2 regions of the Phaeospirillum tilakii genome follow, and region 1 is predicted to be linked to the other one. Evidence: predicted binding sites of a transcription regulator. Region 1 holds the regulator's gene; the other holds the start of a gene.
The links. Region 1 encodes PhoB, which activates phosphate uptake and scavenging genes when phosphate is short. Its sites were predicted from a motif close to TNTCATAAAACTGTCA; they were not measured.
Positions count from the first base shown of each region.

Region 2: a site for PhoB is predicted at 2,921-2,936, ahead of ACFSNB_RS09550 (UDP-2,3-diacylglucosamine diphosphatase). Genes of this name have one in related genera too.

Region 1 is NZ_JBHUIY010000050.1:4,462-11,917, reverse strand. It holds gene pstC (phosphate ABC transporter permease subunit PstC) at 1-1,165, shown strand, start outside; gene pstA (phosphate ABC transporter permease PstA) at 1,158-2,471, shown strand; gene pstB (phosphate ABC transporter ATP-binding protein PstB) at 2,479-3,270, shown strand; gene phoU (phosphate signaling complex protein PhoU) at 3,288-3,986, shown strand; gene phoB (phosphate regulon transcriptional regulator PhoB) at 3,983-4,711, shown strand; gene ACFSNB_RS16985 (protein adenylyltransferase SelO) at 4,848-6,242, opposite strand; gene ACFSNB_RS16980 (oxidoreductase) at 6,348-7,262, opposite strand; gene ACFSNB_RS16975 (MFS transporter) at 7,289-7,456, opposite strand, start outside.
Region 2 is NZ_JBHUIY010000016.1:21,936-29,391, forward strand. It holds gene ACFSNB_RS09535 (TerC family protein) at 1-308, shown strand, start outside; gene fdxA (ferredoxin FdxA) at 445-774, shown strand; gene ACFSNB_RS09545 (glycosyltransferase family 4 protein) at 835-1,881, opposite strand; gene ACFSNB_RS09550 (UDP-2,3-diacylglucosamine diphosphatase) at 1,982-2,818, opposite strand; gene ACFSNB_RS09555 (diacylglycerol/lipid kinase family protein) at 3,040-3,978, shown strand; gene ACFSNB_RS09560 (tetratricopeptide repeat protein) at 4,149-5,531, opposite strand; gene ACFSNB_RS09565 (invasion associated locus B family protein) at 5,565-6,119, opposite strand; gene ACFSNB_RS09570 (UDP-glucuronic acid decarboxylase family protein) at 6,155-7,105, opposite strand; gene ACFSNB_RS09575 (electron transfer flavoprotein-ubiquinone oxidoreductase) at 7,320-7,456, shown strand, end outside.

The DNA.
Region 1 (7,456 bases):
TGCCCTGGTCACCGCCTCGCTGCCGCCCGATCTCGCCGGCCTGCCCGCCGAGCGGCTGGCCCTGGTCTACAACGAGATCCGCAACGTCGCCCACAACGGTACCGCGCCGAGCAGCCCGGCGGTGGCCGAGGCCGCCCATCATCTGCTCGCCCTGCGCGAGACGATGTTCGCCACCGTCGCCGCGCTGGCCCTCGGCGTCGCCGTCGCCGGTCTGGCCTGGGCCCGCACCCGGGTCCATCGCGACCTGCGCGCCCGCAACCGGGTCGAACGGGTGGTGACGATCGCGCTGATGATCTCCTCGACCGTGGCGATCTTCACCACCATCGGCATCGTCCTGTCGCTGCTGTTCGAATCGCTGCGCTTCTTCCAGTTCGTGCCGCTGACCGACTTCCTGTTCGGCACCTCGTGGAGCCCGCAGACGGCGATGCGCGCCGGCCAGGTCGGCAGTTCGGGCGCGTTCGGCGCGGTGCCGCTGTTCACCGGCACCCTGCTGATCGCCGGCATCGCCCTGGTGGTGGCGGTGCCGATCGGGCTGCTGGCCGCGATCTACATGGCGGAATACGCCCTGCCCCGCTTCCGCGCGGTGGTCAAGCCGCTGCTCGAGGTGCTGGCCGGCATCCCCACCGTGGTCTACGGCTTCTTCGCCGCCCTCACCGTCGCCCCGTTCGTGCGCGACACCGGCCTCGCCCTCGGCCTCGACGTCGCCTCGGAAAGCGCGCTGGCCGCCGGGCTGGTGATGGGGATCATGATCATCCCCTTCGTCTCCTCGCTGTCGGACGACGTCATCACCGCCGTGCCGCAATCCCTGCGCGAGGGTGCCTACGGCCTGGGCGCCACCAAGTCCGAGACGATCAAGCAGGTGGTGCTGCCCGCCGCTTTGCCCGGCATCGTCGGCGGCGTGCTGCTGGCCGCCTCGCGCGCGATCGGCGAGACGATGATCGTGGTGATGGCCGCCGGGCTGGCCGCCAACCTCACCGCCAATCCGCTCAAGGCGGTGACCACCGTCACCACCCAGATCGTCACCCTGCTGGTCGGCGACCAGGAATTCGACAGCCCGAAGACCCTGGCGGCCTTCGCCCTCGGCCTCGCTCTGTTCACCATCACCCTTTCGCTCAACGCCGTGGCGTTGCACATCGTCAACAGGTACCGGGAAAGATATGACTGACACCACCCAGGCCGCCGCGTTGGCCGCCGAGCGGACCAGCGCCGACACCGTCGCCGCCCGGCTGAAGCGGCGCCATGCCGCCGAACGCCGCTTCCGCGCCGTCGGACTGGGCGCGGTGCTGTTCGCCCTTGGCTTCCTCGGCATCCTGCTCACCACCATCCTCGGCAACGGGATGTCGGCCTTCCTCTCGACCTACGTCAAGGTCGAGGCCAGCTTCGACCCGGCCCTGCTCGGGATCGAGGGCGCCCCCACCGCCGAGACCATCGCCGCCGCCGATTATCGCGCGGTGATCCGCCAGGGGCTGGCGCGCGCCTTTCCCGAGGCGCAGAGCCGCACCGAGCAGCGCCAGTTGATGGGGTTGGTGTCGAGCGGGGCCGAGGCCGACCTGCGGTCGATGCTGCGCGATGACCCGGCCCTGCTCGGCCAGACCCGCGAGGTCTGGCTGCTGGCCAACGACGACATCGACATGGCGGTCAAGGGCCACGCCCCGCGTCAGGCCGGCGTTCCCGGCAGCCGGCTGAGCGAGAACCAGTTGCGCTGGCTGAGCGCGCTCGAGGCGCGCGACGCGGTCAAGACCCGCTTCAACACCATCCTGTGGACCTCGGGCGATTCGCGCCAGCCGGAACTGGCCGGGTTGTGGGGGGCGATCGTCGGCTCGGTGTTCTCGCTGACCATCACCCTGCTGGTCAGCTTCCCGCTCGGGGTCGCCACCGCGGTCTATCTGGAGGAATTCGCCCCCAAGAACCGCTGGACCGACCTGATCGAGGTCAACATCAACAATCTGGCGGCGGTGCCGTCGGTGGTGTTCGGCCTGCTCGGGCTCGCGGTGTTCCTCAACGCCTTCGGCATGCCGCGCTCGGCCCCGCTGGTCGGCGGTCTGGTGCTGGCGCTGATCTGTCTGCCCACCATCATCATCGCCGCCCGCGCGGCGATGAAGGCGGTGCCGCCCTCGATCCGCGAGGCCGCCGCCGGGCTCGGCGCCTCGCGGCTCCAGGTGGTGGTCGATCACGTCCTGCCGCTGTCGATGCCGGGAATCCTGACCGGCACCATCCTCGGCATGGCCCACGCCCTGGGCGAGACCGCGCCGCTCTTGATGATCGGCATGGTCGCCTTCATCGTCGACATCCCGGCCACCCCGCTCGACCCGGCGGCGGTGCTGCCGGTCCAGGTCTATCTGTGGGCCGACAGTCCCGAACGCGCCTTCGTCGAGCGCACCTCGGCCGCGATCATGGTGCTGCTGCTGTTCCTGGCGGCGATGAATCTTGTCGCGATCCTGCTGCGCAAGAAATTCGAAAGAAAGTGGTAGCCGTCTCATGAACAGCCCGGTCAACCCCCGCGCCATCGAGGGCCGCGCCAAGATCTCGGCCCGGGGTCTCAACGTCCATTACGCCGAAAAGCACGCGCTGCATTCGGTCGATCTCGACATCCATTCCGGCGAGGTCACCGCGCTGATCGGCCCGTCCGGCTGCGGCAAATCGACCTTCCTGCGCTGCATCAACCGGATGAACGACATGGTCGAGACGGCGCGGGTCAGCGGCCGGCTGACCATCGACGGCGCCGACATCTACGATCGCGGCCTCGACGTGGTGCAGTTGCGGGCGCGGGTGGGGATGGTGTTCCAGAAGCCCAATCCCTTCCCCAAATCGATCTACGACAACGTCGCCTACGGTCCGCGCATCCACGGCCTCGCCCGCGACCAGGAGGAACTGGACGAGATCGTGATGACCAGCCTGGAAAAGGCCGGCCTGCTGGGCGAGGTCAAGGACCGGCTGACCGAATCCGGCACCGGCCTGTCGGGCGGGCAGCAACAGCGGCTGTGCATCGCCCGCGCCATCGCGGTCGGCCCCGAGGTGATCCTGATGGACGAGCCCTGTTCGGCGCTCGACCCGATCGCCACCGCCAAGGTCGAGGAACTGATCGACGAGCTGCGCGACAATTACACCATCGTGATCGTCACCCATTCGATGCAGCAGGCGGCGCGGGTGTCGCAGCGCACCGCCTTCTTTCATCTCGGCAAGCTGATCGAGGTCGGCGACACCGAACAGATCTTCACCAATCCGCAACAGCCCCTGACCCAGGGCTACATCACCGGCCGCTTCGGATAATCACGGGAGGGCCGCGCATGGAAGAAGTGCATACCGTCAAATCCTACGACGAGGAACTGGCCCACCTGACCGGGATCATCGCCCGGATGGGGGGAATGGCCGAGGCCCAGCTGACCGCCGGGCTTCAGGCGCTGGCCCGGCGCGACGACGACCTCGCTCAGCGGGTGGTGGCCGGCGACGCCCGCATCGACGAACTCGACCGCGAGGTGCAGAGCTTCGCCGTCCGCCTGCTGGCGCTGCGCCAGCCGATGGCGGTCGATCTGCGCCAGATCGTCGGCGCCCTCAACATCTCGGGCGAGATCGAGCGGGTCGGCGATTATGCCGCCAACCTCGCCAAGCGGGCGTTGGTGCTCAACCGCGCCGGCATCACCGCGCCGGTGGCCGGGGTGGTGCGGCTGGGTGAGATGGTGCGCGGCCTGCTGAAGGACGTGCTCGACGCCTATCTCGAAAAGGACCTGACCAAGGCGCTCGGGGTGTGGAGCCGCGACGAAGAGGTCGACGCGATGTACAACGCGGTGATGCAGGATCTGATCACCCTGATGACCGAGGATCCCGGCACCATCGCCACCGCCACCCACCTGTTGTTCATGGCCAAGAACATCGAACGAATCGGCGACCACGCCACCAACATCGCCGAGGCCCTGCATTACCAGATCCTCGGCACCTCGCCGGCCGGTTCGCGGCCGAAGGGAAACACCGTCGGAGGACCGGAATGAGCCAGCGCGACCCCAACCCGGCCGGGCAGGCCAAGCCGCTGATCCTGATCGTCGAGGACGAAGCCTCGCTCGCCACCATGCTGCGCTACAACCTCGAGAAGGAGGGGTTCCGCGTCTGCGAGGCCGGCGACGGCGAGGAGGCGCTGACCCTGGTGGCGGAACGCCGGCCCGATCTGGTGCTGCTCGACTGGATGCTGCCGGCGCTGTCGGGGATCGAGGTCTGCCGCCAGTTGCGGCGCAAGCCGGCCACCCGCGACCTGCCGATCATCATGCTGACCGCGCGCGGCGAGGAAAGCGACAAGATCCGCGGCCTCAACACCGGGGCCGACGATTACCTGACCAAGCCGTTTTCGCTGCCCGAACTGATGGCCCGCACCCGCGCCCTGCTGCGCCGGGTCCAGCCGGTGCCGCAGAAGGGCCAGCTGGCCTGGGGCGACATCAGCATGGACCTCGCCGCCCACCGCGTCTCCCGCGCCGGCCGGCCGATCCATCTCGGCCCGACCGAGTTCCGCCTGCTGCAATTCTTTCTCCAGCATCCCGGCACGGTGTTCTCGCGCGAGGAACTGCTCGACGCGGTGTGGGGGCCGGACATCTATGTCGAGCCGCGCACGGTGGACGTCCATATCCGCCGCCTGCGCAAGGCGCTCAACTGCGACACCGAAAGCGACATCATCCGCACCGTCCGCGCCGCCGGCTACGCCCTCGACGCCGAATCCGCCGCCTGATTGCCCGGGCTCCGCCCGGACCCGCCAAGGGCCGCAAGGCCCTTGGAACCCTTTGATTGTCCTTCGGAACCCCGACCATCGACGGGATCCAAGGGCCCCCGGCCCTTGGCGGGTGCGGGCAGAGCCCGCCTCTTCCTCAGGTGCCGCAGAAGGTGCGGTGGGGCGGCGCCTCGGGCGGCGGCGGGGCCTGATAGGCCTCCAGCCCCGGCCGGGTCCGGTAAGGCTCGGCCAGCACCGCCAGCAGCCGCTCGAACGGGGCCAGATCGCCCGCCTCGGCCGCCGCCAGCGCGTCCTCGACCCGCTGGTTGCGCGGGATGTAGGCCGGATTGTGCCGCCGCATCAGGTCGACGACCGGAGCGCGGGCGCGCCAGCGTTCGCCCCAGCCCTGCGGCAGCGGCGGATCGGGATCGTCGCTCAGGGCGCGGAAGGTATTGGTGTAATCGGCGCCGGTGCGCTGCATCCAGTCGAGCAGTTCGGCAATCAGCGCCTCGTCGCCGGGCTGGAGCGCGGCCAGGCCGAGCTTGCCCCCCAGCATCGCCCGATGGCGCGCCGTCACCGTGGCGCCGAACCCCTCGATCACCGCCTCGGCCCGCGCCAGCCCGTCGGGATCGAGCGGCAGCAGCGCCTCGGCCAGCCGGGCAAGGTTCCACTGCGCGCAGGCCATCTGGTTGCCGAAGGCGTAGCGGCCGCCATGATCGATCGAGCTGAACACCATCGCCGGGTGGTAGCGGTCGAGGAAGGCGCACGGGCCGTAATCGATCGTCTCGCCGGAAATGGTCATGTTGTCGCTGTTCATCACCCCGTGGACGAAGCCGACCCGCATCCAGCCGACCACCAGATCGGCCTGCCGGTCGGCCACCGCCGCCAGGAAGGCCCACGGCAGGTCGTCGCGACCGGCGAGGCCGGGATCGTGCCGCGCCACCGCGTAATCGAGCAGCGCCCGCAGCTCGGCCGCGCCGCGCCGCGCCGCATATTCGAAGCTGCCGACCCGCAGATGGCTGGCGGCGACCCGGGTCAGGATCGCCCCGGCCAGCGGGGTCTGGCGCAGCACCGTCTCGCCGGTCGTCACCACCGCCAGGGCGCGGGTGGTGGGCAGGCCGAGGGCGTGCATCGCCTCGCCGAACAGATATTCGCGCAGCATCGGCCCGAGCGCGGCGCGACCGTCGCCGCCGCGCGAATAGGGGGTACGCCCCGCCCCCTTCAATTGGAGATCGACCCGGCCGCCATCGGGGCGGAGATGCTCGCCGAGCAGGATCGCCCGCCCGTCGCCGAGGACGTTGAAAAAACCGAACTGATGGCCGGCATAGGCCTGGGCCAGCGGTTCGGCCCCCTCGGGCAGGCAATTGCCGGCGAACAGCGGCGCCGCCTCCCCCGCCTCGCCGAGGGCAGGGTCGAGCCCCAGCTCGGCGGCGAGGGCGTGATTGAACCGCACCAGCCGGGGCGCGGCGACCGGACTCGGCCCGATCCGGGTGTAGAGCGTCGGCGGCAGGCGGCCATAGCTGTTGTCGAAGCGCCAGCAAGGCTGCGGCATCATGGCTCTCCCAAGTCTGCTTTTCAGACTTAGTCTAATGCCAAACCTCGCCGAAGACCAGGAACGAGGCGTCCCCCCCCCGACAGACGCTCAGCCGAGGATCGCTCAGCCGGGGCCGTCGCTGGCGGCGGCCAGCAGCGGCACGACCAGATCGCTGATCGGCGTCGGGATGCCATGGAAGCGGCCATAACGCTGCACCACCCCGTTGCGGATGTCCCATTCGAGCGGGCGGCCGGCCTCCCGGTCGGCGAGGATCGAGCTGCCCATGTCGGCCGGCAGAGCCTGGAACTGGGCCAGGATCTCTTGCGCCACCGCGTCGCCCAGCACCGCGCCCTCCGCCCGCGCCACCGCCAGGCCTTCCCGCAGATAGGCCAGCGCCAGCCCGGCGATGTCGGCGCGGGAGAACATCGCGGCGCGGCGCCCCGCCAGCACCATCAGCCCCGCCACCGCGTTCTGGAGCAGCTTGCGCCAGGCCAGGGAGGTGAAATCGGCAGCGGCGGCGAGCTCGACCGCGCAGCGCGTCCCCTGCAACGCCGCCACCACCACGCCGACCGCCGGCGTCTGTGGCAGGGTGAGGCGGGGCTTGCCGCGCAGCCAGACCGAACCGTCCGGCTGGCGTTGGGCGGGGAACCACACCACCGAGGGCAGCACCGGGCTGCCGGGCAGGGAGGGGGCGATGCGCCTTTCCTGCTCGACGCCATTCTGCAACACGCAGACCACGGTCCGCGCGTCGCACAAGGCGGCAAACCACGGCGCCGCCGCCTCGATCTGGGTTGCCTTGACCGCGACGAAGAGCAGATCGACCGTGGTTTCGATCGTGGCCGGATCGGTCCGCACCGGCCCCGGAACCAGAAGGTCGCCGCCGTCGCCGCGCAGGGTCAGCGACGGCAGCGCCGTGCGGCCACACAGCATCGGGGTGCGGCCGGCCTCGTGCAGCGCGGCGGCGATGGTGGTGCCGATCGCCCCCGGACCGAGCAGGGCGATGGTGGGCGCAATGGTGGGAAGCGGAGGGGGGGCCATCGTGATGGATACCTGCGGTGTGGGGGTTATCGGGGGGTCTGGCGGCGGGGCAGATGGGGCCGCAGCATCAGCACCAGCGGCAGGATCAGGACGGCGGTCGCCGCCGTGGCCAGCACGCCGATCGTCCGGGTGCCGTGGTCGGCGATCGCGCCATACAGGATCGGCGCGATCCCGCCCGCGCCGATCACGCAGGT
Region 2 (7,456 bases), on a different contig from region 1:
TCACCGCGGTGGGGATGGCCAGCCATCTCGAGGTGATGGTGGCGGCGGTGCTGCTGGCGACGCTGGCGATGGTGGTGCTGGCCGGGCCGCTGTCGCGGCTGGTCGAGCGCCATCCCACCGTCAAGATGCTGGCACTGGCCTTCCTGCTGCTGATCGGGGTGGCGCTGATCGCCGACGGCACCGGCCACGAGATCCCCAAGGGCTACCTGTATTTCGCGATGGCGTTCGCCCTGGCGATCGAGGTGCTGAACCTGCTGGCCCGGCGCGGCCGGCGCCAGCCGGTGCGGCTGCGCACGCCGCTGCGCTGAGGCGGGCCCCGTCGCCGCGCGGCGGCGGGGCGCCAGGGTTGAGCGGCCCCGGGGGGTGTGCTATCGCTCCCCGACGGCACGAGGAGGTCCCGCCGGGCGGGTTTCCGGTGGGACGAACGGGAAACTGGAGGGAACGATGGCCTACGTCGTCACCGAGAACTGCATCAAGTGCAAGTATCAGGATTGCGTCGAAGTCTGCCCGGTCGATTGCTTCTACGAGGGGGAGAACTTCCTGGTGATCAACCCCGATGAATGCATCGAATGCGGGGTGTGCGAGCCGGAATGCCCGGCCGAGGCGATCGTGCCGGATTCCGACCCCGCCGCCGCGCCGTGGGTCGAGATCGCCCGCCAGTTCGCGCCGCAATGGCCCAACATCACCCGCAAGGGCGAGGTGCCGGCCGACGCCGAAAGCTGGAAGGGCAAGGCGGGCAAGAAGGATCTGCTGTCACCCAAACCGGGGCACTGAGCCCGGCCCCGGCGCGCCCGACCGTCTCCGGGGGAGGGGACGGAACGGGCGGCGGCGGGGTCAGGCCGGCATCGGCTCCTGCCAGCGGGTGGTCTCGAACGGCGCCAGATTCTCGATGAACTGGCGGGTCGAGGCGGCCCACGAAAATTCCAGCGCATAGGCGCGGCACAGCGCCGGATCGGCCTCCAGCGCGGCCAGGGCGGCGGCGCGCAGGTCCTGATCGAGCCGGCCGACCGGGCTCGATCCGATCACGTCGAGCGGCCCCGGCACCGGATAGGCCGCCACCGGCAGGCCCGAGGCCAGCGCCTCGAGCAGCACCAGACCGAAGGTGTCGGTCCGGCTCGGGAACACGAACACATCGGCGGCGGCGTAATGGCGGGCGAGATCCTCGCCGAAGCGGGCGCCGGCGAAATGCACCCCGGGATGGCGCCGGCGCAGGTCCTCGAGCTGTGGTCCGGCCCCGACCACCGCCTTGGTCCCGGGCAGGTCGAGGTCGAGGAAGGCCTGGACGTTCTTCTCCACCGCCACCCGGCCGACATACAGGAAGATCGGCCGGGCCAGTCCGGCGAACGGCCCGGCCTCGCCCCGCGCCTCGGGGCGGGGGTGGAACAGGTCGGTATCGACCCCGCGCGACCAGCGGCCGATGCGGTGGAAGCCGCGTTGCAGCAGTTCCGATTCGATCCCCTGGGTGGCGACCATCACCCGCGACGAGGCGGCGTGGAACCGCCGCATCACCGCGTAGCTGAGCTTGAGCGGCACCCGGAAGCGGGCCTTGATGTATTCGGGAAACTTGGTGTGGTAGGCGGTGGTGAAGGGCAGCCGCCGCCGCAGGCAGTAGCGCCGCGCCGCCCAGCCGAGCGGCCCCTCGGTGGCGATGTGGATCGCGCAGGGCTGGGCCGCCTCGATCAGCCGGGCGACCAGCCGGCCGGGCCGCACCGCGAGACGGATCTCGGGATAGGTCGGACAGGGCAGGGTGCGGAAGCGGTCGGGGGTGACCATCACCACCTCGTGGCCGTCCCGTTGCAGTTCGCGCCGCAGGATGTCGAGGGTACGGACCACCCCGTTGACCTGGGGCAGCCAGGCGTCCGAGACGACGAGAATGCGCATTCCTACTCCTTGCGGCAGGCCGGCCGGCGCGGCGGCCGGGGGAGGGGGGAAAGGGACGGTGGGGGAAGGGGGCGGCGCCCCCGCCGGGGCGGCCATCGCGTCAGGGCGCGGCCACCGGCGGCGCGGCGTCGAGCGGCCGGGCGGCACCGTCGGACAGGGCGGCGTTGTGGAGATAGAGGCCCGGCTCGCGCAGCCAGTGGAGGATTTCCAGGCTGCCGTCGAAATTCTCGACCAGCGCGGTGCAGCTTTCGACCCAGTCGCCGTCATTGCAGTACAGCACGCCGTCGAACTGGCGGATCTGGGCGTGGTGGATGTGGCCGCACACCACCCCGTCGGCCTGGCTGCGCCGGGCCTCCTCGGCCATCGTCTCCTCGAAATTGGCGATGTACTGGACCGCGTTCTTGACCTTGTGCTTGAGGTAGGCCGACAGCGACCAGTAGGGGAAGCCGAGGGCGCGCCGCACCACGTTCAGCCAGTGATTGAGCGACAGGGCCAGGGTGTAGGCGCCGTCGCCGAGATGGGCCAGCCATTTGGCGTGCTTGACCACCCCGTCGAAGGCGTCGCCGTGGATGATCAGCAGCCGCTTGCCGGCGGCGGTCTGGTGGATCGCGCTGGTGGCGACGCGGATGTCGCCGAACAGCATGCCGTGATAGTCGCGGGCGAATTCGTCGTGGTTGCCGGGGACGAACACCACGCGGGTGCCCTTGCGCGCCTTGCGCAGCAGTTTCTGCACCACGTCGTTGTGGCTCTGCGGCCAGTACCAGGATTTGCGCAGCCGCCAGCCGTCGATGATGTCGCCGACCAGATAGAGGGTGTCGGATTCGCAGCTTTTCAGGAAGTCGAGCAGATCCTCGGCCTTGCTGCCGCGCGTGCCGAGATGGATGTCCGAGATCCAGATGGTCCGGTAACGCCGCTTGATTTCGGTGTTGGCGTTCATGAATCCACCTGTCCTGGGTTGGTCTGGGAGAAGAAGGGGCAGGGGGGTTCTAGTGTGTCGTGGGGTCGGTTGTACATATCGAACCCTGTGTCCCGGGGCAAAATTCATCAAAGTGAAGGCGGAGGGTCACAATTATTTCACTGAGGATTCGCTGGCGTTGTTTGGTATACCGAATCCCCATGTTGGCATTACGCATGACCGAGCCCCCCGAAGCTCCCGCGATGTCGCCCCCGCCGCGCCGGGTGCTGATCGTCCACAATCCCACCGCCGGCCGGCACAAGCGGCGGCGCCTGCTCCGCGTGGTCGAGCGGCTGGAACGGCTGGGCTGCGCCGTCACCGTCGCCGAGACCACCTGCCGGGGCGATGCCGAAATGATCGCCGCCCGCGCCACCCGCGCCGATTACGATGCGGTGGTGGCGGCCGGCGGCGACGGCACCGTCAACGAGGTGCTGAACGGACTGGCCCTGGTCGAGGGCGGTCCGGCGCTGGGGGTGATCCCGCTCGGTACCGCCAATGTGCTGGCCTGCGAGATCGGCCTCGCCCCGCGCGACGCCGACCAGATCGCCCGCGCCATCGCCTTCGGCCCGGCGCGGCGGGTTCATCTCGGCCTCGCCAACCGCCGCCGTTTCCTGCTGATGGCCGGGGCCGGGCTCGACGCCCACGTCGTCGCCGGGGTCAACATCGCGCTGAAGCGCCATGCCGGCAAACTGGCCTATGTGGTCGAGGGGCTGAAACAGGCGGTCGGCTACGATTTCCCGGTGCTGACCATCCGCGCCGACGGGGTCGCCTATGAGGGGCGGATGGCGGTGGCCTGCAAGGGACGGTTCTATGGAGGGCCGTTCGTCGCCGCCCCCGACGCCGATCTCGAAGCCCCCCGGCTGGAGGTCTGCATCCTCCCCGCCGCCGGGGTCACCGGCATGCTGCGCTACGGCCTCGCCCTGCCGCTGGGCAAGCTGCCCGAACTGCCCGAGGTCCAGGTGGTGTCGGCCCGCTCGATCGTCATCACCGGCCCGCGCGGTGCCCCGGTCCAGGGCGATGGCGACATCGTCGCCCGCCTGCCGGTCGAAATCACCATCGCCGACGAAACCGTCGATCTGATCTGCCCGCTGGCGGTGCGCGGCCCCGCCTTGCGCGCCTCGGCCGCGTTGGAACGGGCCTGACGCTCACGCGGGCTCCCGCCCGCACCCGGCCGGGGCGATGCCCCGGACCCCCTTCCTGTTTATTGAGTCATCAATCAAAGAAATGAGGGAGTCGGGGAGCTTTGCTTCCCGAGCGGGCCGGCGGGCGGCAGCCCGCCTGATTCTCGAAGCGCGCGGGGCGGCAGCCCGCGTTACAGCGCGGCGGCGAGGGCGGCCAGCACGCCGTCCCAATCGCCGGCCTGTTGCTGACGGAACAGGCGCAGGCTGGGGTACCACGGCGTGTCGGGGCGGTCGAGCAGCCAGCGCCAGTCCGGCACCCGGGGCAGCAGCAGCCAGGTCGGCAGGCCGAGCGCGCCGGTGAGGTGGGGCAGCGAGGTATCGGTCGAGACGATCAGGTCGAGCGCGGTGGCGATCGCCCCGGTATGGTCGAAATCGCCCACCACCGCCGACAGGTCGAGCACCTGTCCGGCCGCCGCCGCCAGCGCGGCGCGATCCTCCGGGCGGGGATCCTTTTGCAGCGCGAACAGGGTGATGCCGGGGCGCGACAGCGCCGCGATCAGGGCGGCGACCCGGCCGGGGGCGAAGGAGCGGGCATGGTCGGCCTGATAGGCCGGATTGCCGGCCCAGGCGATCCCGATCTTGAGCCCGCCGAGCCCGCCCAGCCGCCGGCGCCATTCCGCCACCGCCGCCGGATCGGGCACCAGATAGGGCACCGGGCCGGGCAACTGGTCGAGGCCGATGTCGAAGCGGTGGGGCAGGCTGCCGAGCGGACAGTGGAAATCGACCGGCGGCAGCGGCTCGCCCTTGCGCAGCACCTGGGCGCAGGGGAACGAGCGGGCGATCAGTCCGGCCAGCGGCGGCTGCACCTCCAGCACCAGCCGTGCTCCCGCCGCCTCCAGCCGGGCGGCGAAGCGGACGAACTGGATCGTGTCGCCCAGCCCCTGTTCGGCATGGAGCAGGAGGGTGCGGCCGAGCGGATCCTCGCCCTGCCAAGGCGGGCAGGGGAAGGCGCGGACCGTCCGCCACATCACCCCGGGGCGGGTGCGCCACTCATATTCTTCCCAACCCCGGCGCAGGTCGCCGTCGAGCAGCCGCAGCCGGGCCAGGGTGAAATGGGCCGGGGCGTCGGTCGGGTTGCGCGCCAGCGCGGCGGCGGTCATTTCCCGCGCCGGCTCGATCTCGCCCTTGGCCAGCAGCGCGGCGGCGAGCGGGGCATAGGCGCCGGCACCGTTGGCCCCCAGCGCGATCGCCTGCCGGTGGGCCTCGATCGCGGCATCAAGCTCGCCCCGGTCGCACAGGGCGGCGCCCAGGCAGCTATAGGCCTCGGCCCGGGCCGGGTCGCAGGCGATCGCCTGACGGTGGGCGGCGATCGCGGCGTCGATCTCGCCTTCGAACCGCAGGATCGAGCCCAGCATCGAATAGGCGCCGGCGAATCCGGGCCGGGCCTTCACCGTCGCCAGCAGGCTCTCGATCGCCTCGGCGTTGCGGCCCTGATGGACCAGGGCGCGGGCCTGTTCGATCTCGGGGTCGGGGGCGTCGACGTCGTCCGCCGTCCGATCGCCGAGGTCCGCCATCGCCCTGCTCCCTTTAATCCGGTCTGTCCCGTGCTATCGTTTCAGCGCGTCGAGCGCCGGGCCGAATCCCTTCAGCGAGGCGGTGATCGCCACCGTCTTGTCGGCGCCGAACGGCATCACCGCGAAGGCGAGATGGTGGGCGTGGCGCAGGCGGTCGAGGGTGGCGTCGTCGAGCCGGATCGTGCCGAGGCAGCCGACCGGCACGCATTGCTGGATCCGGATCGGCTGCGGCGGCTGGTCGTCGATGCGGAAGGCGGCGCCCACCGTCAGATTGATGCCGAGCGGGAAGGTCGCCACCATCGTCAACTCGCCCTCGGGGCCGAAAGTGCCGATCACCACGTCAAGGACGCGCTTGTCGCCGTCCTTCAGCATCTGGCTCTGCTCGATGAAGCAGCGTTCCTCGCCGCCGGTCGGCGGCACCCGGCACACCAGCCCCCAATCCTCGAACCGGATCGGGGCCGGCTTGGCCGCCGCCGGCGGGGGGGCGGGGGGCGGGGTCTGCCCCTCGGCCGCCGCCGGTCCCGCCGCCACGGTCAGAGCCAGGGCCAAGGCGGCGCCGGCCGCCAGCGATCGCTTCGGGTGATCCATCCTGTCGCCGCCTGTTCCCTGTTTTCGGTGCCGCCTCACCCCTGCATGCGCGAGCGGAAATAGGCGATGGTGCGCTGCAATCCCTCTTCCAGCGCCACCTTGGGCGCCCAGTCGAGCACCGCCTTGGCCTGGGTGATGTCGGGGCGGCGCTGCATCGGGTCGTCGGCCGGCAGCGGCTGATAGACGATCTCCGAGCCCGAGCCGACCATCGCCACCACCATCTCGGCCAGTTCGCGCACCGTCATCTCGCGCGGATTGCCGATGTTGATCGGGCCGGTGACGTCGTCGGGGGTGGCCATCAGCCGCAGGAAGCCCTCGATCAGGTCATCGACGTAACAGAAGCTGCGGGTCTGGCTGCCATCGCCGTACAGGGTGATCGGCCGTCCCTCCAGCGCCTGGACGATGAAGTTCGATACCACCCGGCCGTCGTCGGGATGCATGCGCGGGCCGTAGGTGTTGAAGATCCGCACCACCTTGATCCGCAGGCCGTGCTGGCGCCAGTAATCGAAGAACAGGGTTTCGGCGCAACGCTTGCCCTCGTCGTAGCAGGCGCGCGGGCCGATCGGATTGACGCAGCCGCGATAATCCTCGGTCTGGGGATGGACCTGGGGGTCGCCATAGACCTCGGAGGTCGAGGCCTGGAAGATCTTGGCGCCGACCCGCTTGGCCAGCCCCAGCATGTTGATCGCGCCGTGGACGCTGGTCTTGGTGGTCTGCACCGGGTCGCGCTGGTAATGCACCGGCGAGGCCGGGCAGGCGAGGTTGTAGATCTCGTCCACCTCGACATAGAGCGGGAAGGTGACGTCGTGCCGCACCAGTTCGAAATACGGATTGCCGAGCAGGTGGGCGATGTTGTCCTTCGAGCCGGTGAACAGGTTGTCGGCGCACAGCACGTCGCAGCCTTCGGCGAGCAGGCGCTCGCACAGGTGCGAGCCGAGGAATCCCGCCCCGCCGGTCACCAGCACCCGCTTGCGGCCATACTTCATCTGTTGTCCCCTTATGGATATCCGGTTCGGTTCTACTCCCGAATTCGCACCCTGTCATCCCCGCGCCATCGTCTCCCTTGCCGCGTGAGGCCTCGCGCGGGGATCGAAACGGTTGCGGACGGTGTGCTATAGAGGCTGTCCTGGTCAGAGCGCGAACCGCGGCGTCCCGTCGCGGTTCTATCCAAAGAGGGATGCCGTGAGCGAACGTGAATCCATGGAGTTCGACGTGGTGATCGTCGGCGGCGGGCCGTCCGGCCTGTCGGCGGCGATCCGCCTCAAGCAGATCGATCCGGACCTGTCCGTCTGCGTCCTGGAAAAAGGGTCGGAAATCGGCGCCCACATCCTGTCGGG